2 linked regions of the Halorhodospira halophila genome follow. The protein of the gene in region 1 interacts with the protein of each later gene in a pairwise test. Links are inferred from orthologs where the notes say so. Each region holds a gene or a part of one and is shown on either strand. Other genes may lie near its edges.

Region 1 (7,990 bases):
GGCGCTTCTTCGGCGAGCCGCCCACCCGCGAGCGCCAGCGCACCGAGACCAGCCTCGGCTCCGGGGTCATCGTCGCCGAGGACGGTTACGTCGTCACCAATCACCACGTCATCGACGAGGCCGATCAGATCCAGGTACTGCTCGCCGACGGGCGCCAGAAGGCGGCCACGGTGGTGGGCCGGGATCCGGAGACCGACCTGGCGGTACTGCGCATCGAGGCCGAGCGGCTGCCGGTGATCACCTTCGCCCGGGACGAGCGGGTGCGCGTCGGCGATGTCGTGCTGGCCATCGGCAACCCCTTCGGCGTCGGGCAGACCGTGACCCACGGGATCATCAGCGCCACCGGACGCGACCAACTGGGGCTGTCGACCTTCGAGAACTTCCTGCAGACCGATGCCGCGATCAACCCGGGCAACTCCGGCGGCGCGCTGGTCGACGCCGAAGGCCGGCTGGTGGGGATCAACACCGCGATCTTCAGTGGCAGCGGCGGCTCCCAGGGCATCGGTTTTGCCATTCCAGCGGGGATCGCCCAGGCGGTGATGGCCGACCTGATCCAGTACGGCCGCGTGGTACGCGGCTGGCTCGGGGTGCAGGCGCAGCGACTGACGCCGGCGCTCGCCGAATCCTTCGGGCACCCGCCGGATACCGAGGGCGTGGCGATCACCCACGTCCTGCCCCGGGGCCCGGCGGATCAGGCCGGCCTGCAGGCCGGCGATATCATCATCCAACTCGGCGAACAGCGCATCCGCGACGTCCAGGACCTGCTGCAGGCCGCCAGCGAGGCGGCACCCGGTACCGAGATGGAGGTCGCCGGCTACCGCGACCAAGAACCGTTCTCGACCTCCGTCACACTGGGCGAACGCCCCGACATGCAGCAGCCCAGCCGACCCGGCCGGCGCTGAGGGGCCCCGCCCGCCGCCCCCGAAGACGGGCGCGGCGGGCGCCCCTTACACCGCGACGGCAAGCGTCTCGGCCAGCGCCTCGAGGAAGCGGTTGTTCTCCTCCGGCCGGCCAACGGTCACGCGCAGGCAGTCTTCCAGGCGCGGATGGCTGCCATGCAGGCGCTTGATCAGCACCCCTCGATCCAGCAGCCCGCGGTGAACGGCGTCGGCACTGCCCTGAGGAACGCGGAAGGTGAGGAAGTTGGTCTCGGTCGGGGCCACGTACTCCACCCCGGGCACCGCCGGCATCTCCTCGACCAGACGGGCCCGCTCGGCGAGGACATGGGCCACGGCGCGGTCCAGCGCCTCCTGGTGCTCGACGGCGAAGGCGGCACTGGCCTGCGCCAGGCTGCCCAGATTGTAGGGCAGACGGCCTTTCTCCAGCTGCTCGATCCAGGCCGGATGACCGATCAGTACCCCGACCCGCAACCCGGCCAGGCCGACCTTGGAGAGGGTGCGTAGCACCATACAGTTGGGGAACTCGAGCACCCGCGGGAGGAAGCTGCTGTCGGCGTAGGGTGCGTAGGCCTCGTCGACCACCACCAGCCCGTCGCTCTGCGCCACCAGCTCGGCCACGGCATCGAGGTCCAGGCCGTTGCCGGTGGGATTGTTGGGGTGGGCCAGGTAGGTGACCGCGGGACAATGCACCGAAGCGGTCTCCAGGGTGGCCGGGAGGTCGAGCCCGAACTCCGGCCCCAGGGGCACTTCCACGTACTCGGCCCCGGTGAGGTTGGCGATGATCCGGTACATGGCAAAGCTCGGCCCCGGCGCCATGACGGTGCGCCCGCTGCCGGCCACTGCCAGATCGATGAGCTGGATGAGTTCGTCGGAGCCATTGCCGAGCAGCAAATCGGCACCCTTCGGCACGCCCAGGCTCTCGCGCAACAGCGCCTTCAGCTGCCGCGCTGCCGGATCCGGGTAGCGGTTTACCGCCACCGAGCGCATCCGCTCGAGCCAGGCCTCCTCCAGGGCCCCGGGCCAGGCCCAGGGGCTCTCCATGGCGTCGAGCTTGATCGCCCTGCCCGGCTCGGCGACCTGATAGGCCTCCAGCGCCTGCACCTGCGGCCGCACCCAGCGGGCGACCCGCGCCTCGACCTCAGTCACCGTTGCTCTCCTCCGCCTGACCACGATACTCCGCCGACCGGGCATGAGCGGTCAGCCCCTCGCCGCGGGCCATCACTGCGGCGGTTCCGGCCAGCGCCGCGGCGCCGGCGGGGGAGCAAGCCAGGGTGGTGGAACGCTTCTGGAAGTCATAAACCCCCAGGGGCGAAGCGAAGCGCGCTGTCCGCGAGGTCGGCAGCGTATGGTTGGGGCCGGCGCAGTAATCACCCAACGACTCGGCGCTGTAGTGCCCCAGGAAGATCGCCCCGGCGTGGCGGATCCCCTCGGCCAACCGGTCGGGCTCGGTAACGGACAGCTCTAGGTGCTCGGGGGCCACATAGTTGGCCACCCGCTGCGCCTCCTCAAGATCGCGGACGCAGATCAGCGCCCCGCGCTCGGCCAGCGAGGTGCGGATGATCTCGGAGCGTTCCATGTCCGGCAGCAGGCGCTCCATGGCCGCCTGCACCTGGTCGAGGAAGACGAAATCGGGGCAGACCAGCAGGGCCTGGGCCTCCTCATCGTGCTCGGCCTGGGAGAACAGGTCCATGGCGATCCACTCGGGGTCGGCCTGACCGTCGCTGATGACCAGCACCTCGGAGGGGCCGGCGATCATGTCGATGCCCACCACCCCGTAGACCCGTCGCTTGGCCTCGGCCACGTAAGCATTGCCGGGACCGACGACCTTGTCCACGGCGGGCACGGTCTCGGTGCCGTAAGCCAGCGCCGCCACCGCCTGCGCCCCGCCCAGGGTGAAGATGCGGTCGACCCCGGCGACGTGGGCAGCGGCCAGCACAAGCGGCGACAGCTCACCCCCCGGGGCCGGAACAGTCATGACGATCTCCTGCACCCCGGCCACCCGGGCGGGGACGGCATTCATCAGCACCGACGAGGGGTAGGCGGCCTTGCCGCCGGGGACGTAGACGCCGACCCGGTCGAGGGCCGTCACCTGCTGGCCGAGGCGATTGCCGTCGGCATCCTCGTAGACCCAGGACTCCAGGCGCTGGCGCCCGGCGTAGTCGCGAATCCGCGCGGCGGCCTGTTCCAGCGCCTCGCGCATCTCGGGGGCCACCTGCTCGTGGGCCGCCGCCACCTCCTCGGCTGGAATCTCCAGAGCCGCCATCGAGTCCACCTCCCGACCATCGAACCGCCGGGTATAGTCCAGCACGGCTGCGTCACCGCCGGTGCGCACGCCCTCGACCACCTCGGCGACCCGCTGCTCGATGGAAGCGCCCGGATGACTGCCCCAGCTCGTCAGGGCATCGAGGCTGTCCCAGAAGTCGGGTTGCGTGGTGCTCAGCCGCTTGATGTCGACCATGGTTCCCCCTCGCGATAAAGCTAACTGGTGTCCTTGGCGCGCGCCGCCGCAGCCAGATCGTCGATCAGCGTCCCCAGCCTGCGCGGGCTGGTCTTCAGCGACGCCTTGTTGACGACCAACCGCGAGCTGATCGGCATGATCTCCTCGAGCGGCGCCAGCCCATTGGCGCGCAGGGTGTTCCCGGTGTCGACCAGGTCCACGATGAGATCGGCCATGCCAACCAACGGCGCCAGCTCCATGGAGCCGTAGAGTTTGATGATCTCGGCCTGGCGGCCCTGCGCAGCGAAGTGCTGGCGCGCCAGATGGACGAACTTGGTGGCCACGCGCGGACGACGCCCGGGGGGCGGACCGTCCGGCGGCCCGGCCACCATCAGCCGGCACCGGGCGATGCCCAGATCCACCGGGTCGTAGAGGCCGTCACCACCGTGCTCGAGGAGCACGTCCCGCCCGGCCACGCCGAGGTCGGCGCCGCCGTGCTCGACGTAGGTCGGCACGTCCGAGGCGCGCACCACGAGCAGCCGCACATCCTCGCGGTTGGTCCCGATGATCAGCTTGCGGCTGGCGTCCGGATCCTCGGCGGGCTCGATCCCGCAGCGGGCGAGCAGCGGCAGGGTCTCTTCCAGGATGCGTCCCTTGGACAGGGCCAGGGTCAGGATTCGGCTCATGGTATTCGGTCGGTCTCCGTCGTCAGTCGGGGACACGCTGGATATCGGCGCCGAGCTGCGCCAGCTTCTCCTCGATACACTCGTAGCCCCGGTCGATGTGGTAGATCCGGTCCACCCGCGTCTCTCCCTCGGCCACCAGCCCGGCCAGCACCAGGCTTGCCGAGGCGCGCAGGTCGGTGGCGATCACCGGTGCTGCGGTCAGCTGCTCGACGCCGCGGATGCGCGCCCGGGGGCCTTCGATCTGGATGTCGGCACCCATGCGTTGCATCTCCAGGCAGTGCATGAAGCGATTCTCGAAGACGGTCTCGGTCACCGTCCCGACCCCGGTGGAGATCGCGTTCAGCGCGCAGAACTGCGCCTGCATGTCGGTGGGGAACCCGGGGTACGGAGCGGTCTCCAGGTTCACGGCGCGGGGGCGACCATCCATGCGCAGCGTCACCCAGTCGCGCCCGGTGGCCACCTCCGCTCCGCTCTCGCGGAGCTTGCCCAGGACCGACTCCACGAGCTCCGGTGCGGTATCCTTGAGCCGCACCTCACCACCGGTCATGGCCGCGGCCACCAGGTAAGTGCCGGTCTCGATGCGATCCGGCAGCACCCGGTGGTGCACCCCGCGCAGGGTCTCAACCCCTTCGATGGTCAGGGTCGACGTGCCCGCCCCCTGGACGTGCCCGCCCATGGCGTTGATGCAGTCCGCCAGATTGATCACCTCGGGCTCGCGGGCGGCGTTCTCCAGCACCGTGGTACCACGGGCCAGGGCGGCCGCCATCATCAGATTCTCCGTGCCGGTGACCGTCGAGACATCCATGCGGATGTGCGCCCCCCGGAGTCGGTCGGCGTGCCCCTTGATGTAGCCATCGCGCACCTCGATCTCGGCGCCCATGGCGCGCAGCCCATCCACGTGGATGTTGACCGGACGCGAGCCGATGGCGCAGCCGCCGGGCAGCGACACCTCGGCCCGGCCGAAACGCGCCAGCAACGGCCCGAGCACCAGGATCGAGGCACGCATCGTCTTGACCAGCTCGTAGGGGGCCCGAAAGCTGTCGATGGTCGCGGTGTTGACCTCGACCTCCATCCCCTCGTGCACGGTCAGCTCCACGCCCATGCGCCCGAGCAGCTCCATGGTGGTGGTGACGTCGTGCAGGTGCGGGATGTTACCGACGGTGGTCGGCCCGTCGGCCAGCAGGGTCGCCGCCATGACCGGCAGGGCCGCATTCTTCGCTCCGGAGATACGGATGTCGCCGCGCAGGGGGTTGCCGCCGCGGATGAGCAGTCGCTCCATCGGCCTACCCCGCCTTCTGCTGTTGCTCGTGCTCCGGGGGCGTCAGGGTCCGCATGGAGATGGCGTGCAGGGTATCGTCATCGATGTGGGCGCGCAGGGCGCGATTGACCAGGCGGTGGCGCTGGATGCGCGACAGCCCCTGGAAGTCGGGGCTGACGATGAAGGCACGGAAGTGGCGACCGTCACCACTGACCTCCACCCGAACATCGCTGAGCTGTTCCTGGATCAGGCGTTCGATCTCTTCTGGCTGCATCATGGGGCGATCCCCTCCGGAAACGGACCGCGGGCTCCCCGCGAAGGCGGACGATTATAGCGGATTCAGGCCGGGACGTCGGCGATTTCCAGCACCGACCCGGCCCCACTGGCCCGGACAATGGCCAGCATCTGCTCGGGAACATGGCAAAGGCGCAGCCGCCCGCCCCGCCCCCGGGCTTGCCGGGTCCAGTCGATCAGGAGCGCAACACCGGCGCTGTCGGTCCGCTCCACCTCGGCCAGATCGATCTCGCAGGCCCCGCCCTCAACGGCGAACCGCTCCATGCCCTGCGCCCACAGCTCCCCCACGGTATCGAGCTCCAGGCGCCCTGTAACCCGCCAGCGCCCGTCGGCACCGTTGACGAGGGCCGCGCGGGTCATTCGAAACCGATGTCCCGGTTGCGCTGTGCCATCTCCTCGATCACGGTCTCAAGATCCTTGTCCCGCAGGCGCGACCGGAAGTCCTCGCGGTAGTTGTGGATGAGGCTGACGCCCTCGGCGGTGACATCCACCAGCTTCCAGGCCTCCTCCCGCTCCTCCAGTCGATAGAGGATGCGCGCACGGCTGTCGCCGGAACCGACCTCCATGCCCACCTGGACACCGCCGTCGCGCTGCCGGCTGCCCAGGATGCGCACGTCGACGCCCGTGTAATCCTCCATGCTGGAGGCGTAAGTCCTCAGCAGGCTGCGCTGGAACTCGGTGACGAAGCGCTCGCGGGTCTGCGCGTCGGCGTCCCGCCAGTGCGGCCCGAGAATGCGCGCACCGATCCGGTCGTAATCGATGTGTGGTTCGACCACCGGGGCCAGCTTCTCGTAGAGGGCCACCGGATCGCCAACGATTTCCTCGCCGTGCTCATCGAGCACCCGCATCACCTCGTCGGTCACCTCCTGCACCACCTGCCGCGGGTCCGGCTTGGCCACCGCCTGCCCGGCAGCGAGCGCCAGCACCAGCACCAGCCCCGAGGCCAGTGCCAGATCCCGGGTCCACCGATTCGCCTTGAACATCGCTCCTGCCTCCATCGCGCTTGGCGAACTCAGTCCTGCATGCCGGTAACGAACTGGCCGATGATCCGCTCGAGAACCACGGCCGACTGGGTCTCGGTGATCCGGTCACCATCGGCCAGGGGCTCGGTCTCCCACCCCGGCTCCAGCCCCACGTACTGCTCGCCGAGCAGACCGGAGGTGTAGATGGCCGCCGCACTGTCCGCCGGGATGGCACCGAAGCGTTCGTTGATGCGCATCTTGACCTCGGCCTGGTGGCTGTCCGGATCGAGCCGAATCGCCTCGACCCGCCCCACCCGAACCCCGGCCATGCTCACCGGCGCCTTCTCGCGCAGGCCGCCGACATTGTCGAACTTGGCCGTAACGTGGTAGCCGGGCGGCTGGCGCAGCTCGGTCAGGCCGCTGACCTGCAGGGCCAGGACCATCATCGCCGCCAGGCCGATGGCCACGAACACCCCGACCCAGATCTCCACGAGCCGCTGACTCATACCCTTGCTCCGTCAGTCGAACATCAGTGCGGTGAGCAGGAAGTCGAGCCCGAGCACCGCCAGCGAGGCGTGCACCACACCGAGGGTCGTCGCCCGGCTGACGCCACTGGAGGTCGGCACCGCCATGTACCCCTTGTGCAGAGCGATCCAACCGACCAGAAAGCCGAAGACGACGCTCTTGATCACGCCGTTCAAGATATCATCCTGAATGGTGACGGCGTTCTGCATGTTGGACCAGAATGCCCCGCCATCCACTCCAACCATGCCCACCGCCACCAGATAGCCGCCGAAAACGCCCACGGCACTGAACACGGCGGCAAGCAGCGGCACCGCCAGCAGGGCGGCGAAAAAGCGCGGCGCCAGGATGCGTCGCTCCGGGTCCACCGCCATCATCTCCATGCTCGAGAGCTGCTCGGTGGCCTTCATCAGCCCCACTTCGGCGGTCAGCGACGAGCCGGCCCGCCCGGCGAAGAGAAGCGCAGTGACCACCGGGCCAAGCTCGCGGACCAGCGACAGGGCGACCATCGTGCCCACCGCCTCGGTGGCCCCAAAGTCCGACAGGGTGTAGTACCCCTGCAGGCCGAGCACCATGCCGACGAACAGCGCCGAGACCAGGATGATCACCAGCGACAACACGCCCACGGCGTAGATCTGTTCGACGAGCAACCGCGGACGCACCACCACCTCGGGAGCGGCCCGCAGGATCCGCCCCATCAGCAGCACCGCCTCACCCAGGCCACGCAGCCCGTTCAGGGTCCGCTGCCCCAACGCCTGGAACAGACCGGTCATCGCCGCCCCCCGCCGATCAGCTCGTCGGCCAGCCCGGGCGCCGGATAGTGGAACGGCACCGGCCCGTCCGGCCGGGCATCAATGAACTGGCGCAGCGACTCCGACTGCGCCTCCTGCAGGGCCGCCGGGGTGCCCTCGGCGATGACCGCCCCGTCGGCC
Region 2 (7,060 bases), on another replicon or contig:
CCTGGTGCTCCAGGGTCAGCTCGCCGACCTCATCGAGGAGGATGGTGCCGCCCTGGGCCCGCTCCAGGTGCCCGCAGCGGCGCTGCTGTGCCCCGGTGAACGCGCCGCGCTCATGGCCGAAGAGTTCCGACTGGACCAGATTGGTTGGGATGGCGCCGCAGTTGACCGCCACGAAGGGGCCGGCGGCACGGGATGAGGCGTGGTGGATGGCCTGGGCGGCCAGCTCCTTGCCCGAGCCGCTCTCGCCGTGGATGAGCACCGTGGCCGGGCAGCGCGCCACCTTGGCCAGGTCCCGGCGCAAAGCCTGGATGCCGGGGCTGTCGCCGAGGATGCCGCCGGTATCGGCGGTCAGCTCCGCCTGACGAGCCCGGGTGTGGCGGCGCAGTTGCCCCATGCCGGCGGCGTGGCCGAGAACGGCCGCAAGCCGGTCGGGGTCCGCGGGGAGGGTGTGGAAGTCGAAGAAGGCGGTGGCCAGCAGGTCTTCCAGCGCATCGTGGCTCTGCCCGTCGGGCGGATCGCAGAGGGCGATCCACTCCACGCCGCTGCCTCCGGCGAGAAAGCGCTGGCAGGCGTCGATATTGTCGGCGACCACCCGCATCAGCCCCACCGGCGGGTGGTCGGCGGTGAGCAGCCGCTCGATGGTTGCCCAGTCCTCGACACGGGTCAGGGACCAGCCCGGCGGCTCGGCGCTCGGGCGCACGGGTTGGGCGGGGGTGCCGGGGGTGACGCTCAGGACGCTGCGCAGACCCGCGGCGGCGCGGGCGAGGGTCGGTGCTCCCATGCGGTTGTCTCTCCTGGCAGGTGGTTCAGGATGGACACACCGCGAAGCAGAATCCGTGCCATCGAGCCAGGTATTTGATCAGAGAGGTTTTTTATAGAGGGGGCAGCCGCTTCGGCGATGCGGTGTTAAGACCGCCGACAGCGCCCGGGTTGCATCATCCCAAGGAACCGGCCGGAAAACCGGCCAGAAAACCGGCCAATCCTATGCTGTCGTTTTTCTAAAACGCTGATAATGTGGGTCTTATGGACAAAGGAGAGGCGGACAAGGAAGCGGCCATCAAGGCGGCAGAAGATCGCGGCGAACCGGGCCAAAAGCAGCCGCGCACCGCTCTACCTCGCTTTTCCGGTGCGGCTGGCGCCGCGGCTCATGCCAGGGCTTTTCCCGGAGATGCCGTACGAGGCAGGAGAATAGGAGTTTGGGGAGGGATGGTGGAGCCGAGGGGAGTCGAACCCCTGACCTCGACAATGCGAATGTCGCGCTCTCCCAACTGAGCTACGGCCCCATCGATCAGTTGCGCACTTTACCATGCGCTGGCGCGGCACAAAACCCCCGGGCGGCCCCTTGCAACCGGCCGGCGGCCCTTGGAAACTCCCCGGCATGGATACCCTGACGCTGCCCCGCCCCGACGACTGGCACCTGCATCTGCGTGACGGTGCCCTCATGCAGGCCGTGGCCCCCCAGGCCGCGGCGGTCTTCTCGCGCGCGATCATCATGCCCAACCTGCAGCCGCCGGTGACCACGGTGGAGCAGGCGGCGGCCTATCGGCAGCGCATCCTCGGTGCGCTGCCGGCGGGCGCGACCTTCGAGCCGCTGATGACGCTCTATCTCACCGACAACACCCTGCCCGAGGAGATCGCCCGGGCGTCGGCCAGCGGCTTCGTGCACGCCGTCAAGCTCTACCCGGCCGGAGCCACCACGCACTCCGATGCCGGCGTTACCGATCTGCTGCTCTGCTACGACGCCCTGGCGGCCATGGAGGAGCACGGGCTGCCGCTGCTTATCCACGGCGAGCGGACCGGGCCGGAGCTGGATATCTTCGAGCGCGAGACCGCCTTCATCGATGATGTCCTGCAGCCTCTGCTCGATCGCCACCCGCGGCTGAAGGTGGTCCTCGAGCACGTGACCACCGCCGAGGGCGCCGAGCTGGTCACCGGCGACGATCCCCGCCTGGCCGGGACCTTTACGCCGCAGCACCTGCTCTACAACCGCAATGACCTGCTCGTCGGCGGGCTCAAGCCGCACTACTACTGCATGCCGATCCTCAAGCGCGAGGCCGACCGCGAGGCGCTGCTCGAGGCGGCCACCTCGGGGCATCCACGGGTCTTTCTGGGCACCGACTCCGCCCCCCATCCGCAGGGCGCGAAGGAGTCGGCCTGCGGCTGTGCCGGCTGCTACACCGCGCCCATCGCGCTGTCGCTTTACGCGGAGGCCTTCGAGGCGGCCGGGGCGCTGGAGCGGCTGGCGGACTTTGCCGGGCGCAACGGCCCGGCCTTCTACGGATTGCCGGTCAACCAGGAGACGGTGACCCTGGAGCGGGCCCCGCTGGAGGTGCCGCAAAGCTACCCCGGCGGCGACGAGCCGGTGGTGCCGCTGCGCGCCGGCGAGACCCTGACCTGGCGCCTGCGCCAACCCTAGGGTGGGTGGGATGAGCCTGCCCGGGACCCGTTTTACGATGCCCGCCAGGCGGTGGCCGAGTTCGGTCGGCGCCGCGGACCTGCCGCAGAGGATGGAGACACCATGAGCGACGAGACGGTTCAGCAGACCATTGCCCGTCAGGTGACGGAGAACCCGATCCTGCTGTACATGAAGGGCAGCCCGGATCAGCCCATGTGCGGCTTCTCGCAGCGGGCGGCCCAGGCGCTGGCCGGCTGCGGGCGGGAGTTCGCCTACGTGGACGTGCTCCAGGATGAGCGCATCCGTCAGGGCATCAAGGACTACGGCGACTGGCCGACCATCCCGCAGCTCTACATCGACGGGGAGCTGGTCGGCGGCTGTGACATCATCATGGAGATGTTCGACTCCGGCGAGCTCCAGCAGATGGTCGAGGCCGCCGGGGCCGGCGCCAGCGGCTGACGGCGGCGGCTTGCTCGCGGGCACGGGGCGCCGTAGCATGCGGCACCTTCACCCAGTTACGGCAGCCCCATGAGCGAGCACAACGCCCCGCAGACGTCGTCGGACGACCCAAGGCGTATCCAGAGCACCGAGATCCCGCCGCTGCGTACCCGCTTCCGGGCCTTCCTGCCGGTGGTGGTGGACGTGGAGACGGGCGGGCTGCAGGCGGAGACCGATGCGCTGCTGCAGATCGCCGCGGTGATCCTGCGTGCCGATGAGCAGAGCGGCCGGCTCTATCCGGCGGAGACGCACACCTGCCACGTCCAGCCGTTCGAGGGCGCGCGCATCGACCCCAAGGCGCTGGAGCTCAACGGCATCGACCCGGAGCATCCGCTGCGCATGGCGGTGCCCGAGCGGGATGCCCTGGGCAAGGTGTTCAACCCGGTTCGCCAGGAGCTGCGCAACACCGGCTGCAACCGGGCGGTGCTGGTCGGCCACAACGCCTTCTTCGACCTGGCCTTCCTCAATGCCGCGGTGACGCGGACCAACTTCAAGCGCAACCCCTTTCATCCCTTCTCGAGCTTCGATACCGCCACCCTGGGCGGGCTCGCCTACGGGCAGACGGTGCTGGCCAAGGCGGTGAAGGCGGCGGGGATCGAGTGGGACGCCAAGGAGGCCCACTCGGCCATCTACGACGCCGAGAAGACCGCCGAACTCTTCTGCGCCATCGTCAACCGCTGGGACGAGCACTGCGGTCGGCCATCGAGCTTCTAAGTCCCCTCGGCGGTCCCGACACCTCCGGACCGTGAATCCAAGGGGTTGCGGTGCTTGCGCCGGTTTCAGCCGGCGGTTAATTTAGGCGTTTTTGCCCGGCTCCCGGAGTCGGTTGCCGCGTGTATGAGACCGCCCATGGAAGCCCTGATCCCGACCTACAATCGCCTGCCCGTTGCCTTCGCCCGGGGTGAGGGGGCGTGGCTCTACGACGAGCAGGGCCACGCCTACCTCGATGGGGTGGCCGGCATCGCCGTTTGCGGGCTGGGCCACAGCCATCCGGCCATCGCCCGTGTGGTGGCCGAGCAGGCGCAGACCCTGGTGCACACCTCGAACCTCTACCGGGTGCCGCTGCAGGAGCGCCTGGCCGAGCGCCTGTGCGCCGCCGCCGGGATGAGCGCGGCGTTCTTCTGCAACTCCGGCGCGGAGGCCAACGAGGCGGCCATCAAGCTCGCCCGCCGCCACGCGGCCGCGCTGGGGGTGGGGGCACCGCAGATCGTGGTCGCCGACGGCGCCTTCCACGGGCGGACCCTGGGGGCGCTGGCGGCCACCGGCAATCCCGCCGCCCACGAGGGCTTCGCGCCGCTGCCCGAGGGGTTCCGGCGCGTGCCCTACGGCGACGCCGACGCCGTGGCGGCCATCGACGACGACGCCGTGTGTGCCGTGCTGGTGGAGCCGATCCAGGGCGAGGGCGGGGTGCGGATCCCGCCGGCGGATTACCTGGCGCGGCTGCGGCGGATCTGCGACGAGCGCGGCTGGCTGCTGATGCTCGATGAAGTGCAGACGGGCATGGGGCGCACCGGGACGCTGTTCGCCTTCGAGCAGGCCGGCATCCGTCCGGATGTGCTGATCCTGGCCAAGGCCCTGGGCAACGGGCTGCCCATCGGCGCCTGCCTGGCCGCGGCCGGGTGCGCCGGGACCCTTGGCCCGGGCAGCCACGGCACCACCTACGGTGGCAATCCGCTGGCCGCCCGTGCGGCGCTGGCGGTGCTCGACACCCTTGAGCGCGAGGACGTGCCGGCGGCGGCCGAGCGCGCCGGCGAGGCGCTGCGCGCCCGCCTGTCCGAGAAGCTGGCCGGGGTGGAGGGGGTCCGCGAGATCCGCGGTCGCGGCCTGATGACCGGCATCGAGCTTGCCGGCGATGCCAGTGCGCTGCCGCGCCGGGCCCTCGACGCGGGGCTGCTGATCAACGTCACCGCCGGCAACGTGGTCCGTCTGGTGCCGCCGCTGATCCTGGACGACGACGAGATCGGCCAGCTCGCCGACGGCGTCGCCGACCTGGTGCGCCGCCACCTGGCCGGCGCCTGACCTGAACCGAACCACGGAGGGCGTCTTTGATGCGCCACTTCCTCACCCTGCGTGACTGCTCCGCCGATGAGATCCACCAGCTGCTGCGCCGGGCCACGGAGCTGCGCGACATGCACCGCGCCGGGCAGCTGCACCAGCCCCTGCAGGGCCGCGTGCTGGGGATGGTCTTCGAGAAGTCTTCCACCCGCACGCGGGTCTCCTTCGAGGCGGGCATGGCCCAGCTCGGCGGCCACGCGCTGTTCCTGTCGCCGCGGGATACCCAACTCGGCCGCGGCGAGCCGGTGGAGGACACGGCGCGGGTGATCTCGCGCATGGTCGATGCGGTGATGATCCGCACCTTCGGCCACGATATGCTGGAGCGCTTCGCCGCGTACTCGGCCGCGCCGGTGATCAACGGCCTCTCGGATCTGTGCCACCCGTGCCAGCTGCTCGCCGACCTGCAGACCTTCACCGAGCACCGCGGGCCGATCACCGATCGGCGCGTGGCGTGGATCGGCGACGGCAACAACATGTGCCACAGTTGGATCGAGGCCGCCGGACTGCTCAGCTTCGACCTGCATATCGCCGCGCCGCCCGGCTACCGCCCGGAAGCGGATATCCTGGCGCTCGGCGGCGAGCGGGTGCAGCTCTTCGACGACGCCTACGCCGCCGCCGAGGGGGCCGATCTGGTGACCACCGATGTCTGGGCGAGCATGGGCCAGGAGAGCGAGCAGGCCGCCCGCGAGGAGGCCTTCCGCGGCTTCTGCGTGACCGAGTCGCTGATGGAGTGCGCCGGCCCCGAGGCGCTGTTCATGCACTGCCTGCCCGCGCACCGCGGCGAGGAGGTGGAGGCCGCCGTGCTCGAGGGGTCGCAGAGCGTCGTCTGGGACGAAGCCGAGAACCGCCTCCACGCGCAGAAGGCGCTGCTGGAATTCCTGATGCTGCCGCCTGAAAACGGTCCGCTGCACCCTGCAGACTGAACCCTGAACGCCAACCACTGAATACTGCCCAGGAGCCTCCCATGTCGGACGTCAAGAAGGTCGTACTTGCCTACTCCGGCGGTCTCGATACCTCCGTGATCCTCAAGTGGCTCGAGGAGACCTACGGCTGCGAGGTGGTGACGTTCACCGCCGACCTCGGCCAGGGCGAGGAGCTCGAGCCCGCCCGGCGCAAGGCGGAGGCGTTCGGGATCCGCGAGATCTACGTCGACGATCTGCGCGAGGAGTTCGCCCGCGATTTCGTCTTCCCGATGTTCCGCGCCAACGCCGTCTACGAGGGCGAGTACCTGCTCGGCACCTCCATTGCCCGGCCGCTGATCGCCAAGCGGCAGGTAGAGATCGCCCGTGAGACCGGTGCGGACGCCGTCGCCCACGGCGCCACCGGCAAGGGCAACGACCAGGTCCGCTTCGAGCTCGGCTACTACGGTCTGGAGCCGGGGATCAAGGTCATCGCGCCGTGGCGTGAGTGGGATCTCAACTCCCGCGAGCGGCTGTTGCAGTACGCCGAGCGCCACGGCATCGACATCGAGGGCAAGCGCGAGGAGGGCGGCGCGCCGTACTCCATGGACGCCAACCTGCTGCACATCTCCTACGAGGGCGGGGTCCTGGAGGACACCTGGACCGAGGCCGAGGAGCGCATGTGGCTGTGGACCACCGCCCCGGAAGCGGCGCCGGATGAGCCGCAGTACGTGGACATCGAGTTCGCCGGCGGCGATCCGGTGGCCATCGACGGCGAGCGCCTCTCGCCGGCGGCGCTGCTCGGCCGGCTCAATGACCTCGGCGCCCGCCACGGCATCGGCCGGATCGACATCGTCGAGAACCGTTACGTGGGCATGAAATCCCGCGGCTGCTACGAGACCCCGGGCGGGACCATCCTCCTGCGCGCCCACCGCGCCATGGAGTCGATCACCCTCGATCGCGACGCCGCCCACCTCAAGGACGAGCTGATGCCGCGCTACGCCGAGCTGGTCTACAACGGCTACTGGTTCGCCCCGGAGCGCGAGGCGCTGCAGGCGATGATCGATCAGACCCAGCAGGTGGTCGAGGGCACCGTGCGCCTGAAGCTCTACAAGGGCAATGTCGTCGTCGTCGGCCGCCAGTCGCCAAAGAGCCTCTTCGACGCGTCGGTGGCCACCTTCGAGGACGACGCCGGGGCCTACGACCAGAAGGA

Evidence for each region.
Region 2: the proteins of CCR79_RS11280 (region 1) and grxD interact in binary tests that used the Escherichia coli proteins (3 or more experiments, as listed by UniProt). The link is inferred for Halorhodospira halophila from one-to-one orthologs.

What each region holds. Positions count from the first base shown.
Region 1 is NZ_NHSN01000026.1:4,492-12,481, forward strand. What follows is about bases 3,932-6,724. They hold CCR79_RS11280 (BolA family protein), read right to left. Parts: upstream 5,558-6,724; coding sequence 5,306-5,557; downstream 3,932-5,305. Other genes in these bases: hisG (ATP phosphoribosyltransferase), read right to left, coding at 3,932-4,022; murA (UDP-N-acetylglucosamine 1-carboxyvinyltransferase), read right to left, coding at 4,045-5,301; CCR79_RS11285 (STAS domain-containing protein), read right to left, coding at 5,620-5,934; CCR79_RS11290 (MlaC/ttg2D family ABC transporter substrate-binding protein), read right to left, coding at 5,931-6,557; mlaD (outer membrane lipid asymmetry maintenance protein MlaD), read right to left, coding at 6,587-6,724. Also shown: CCR79_RS11255 (trypsin-like peptidase domain-containing protein), read left to right, coding at 1-902; hisC (histidinol-phosphate transaminase), read right to left, coding at 948-2,045; hisD (histidinol dehydrogenase), read right to left, coding at 2,038-3,357; more of hisG, read right to left, coding at 3,378-3,931; more of mlaD, read right to left, coding at 6,725-7,042; lipid asymmetry maintenance ABC transporter permease subunit MlaE, read right to left, coding at 7,055-7,831; CCR79_RS11305 (ABC transporter ATP-binding protein), read right to left, coding at 7,828-7,990. UniProt on the Escherichia coli protein: Involved in cell resistance against acid stress.
Region 2 is NZ_NHSN01000013.1:47,886-54,945, reverse strand. The notes cover bases 1,403-4,186. They hold grxD (Grx4 family monothiol glutaredoxin), read left to right. Parts: upstream 1,403-2,518; coding sequence 2,519-2,854; downstream 2,855-4,186. Other genes in these bases: CCR79_RS04085 (aspartate aminotransferase family protein), read left to right, coding at 3,743-4,186; rnt (ribonuclease T), read left to right, coding at 2,924-3,607; pyrC (dihydroorotase), read left to right, coding at 1,403-2,416. In the rest of the region: CCR79_RS04110 (sigma-54 dependent transcriptional regulator), read right to left, coding at 1-781; more of pyrC, read left to right, coding at 1,379-1,402; more of CCR79_RS04085, read left to right, coding at 4,187-4,912; argF (ornithine carbamoyltransferase), read left to right, coding at 4,942-5,871; CCR79_RS04075 (argininosuccinate synthase), read left to right, coding at 5,913-7,060. UniProt on the Escherichia coli protein: Monothiol glutaredoxin involved in the biogenesis of iron-sulfur clusters.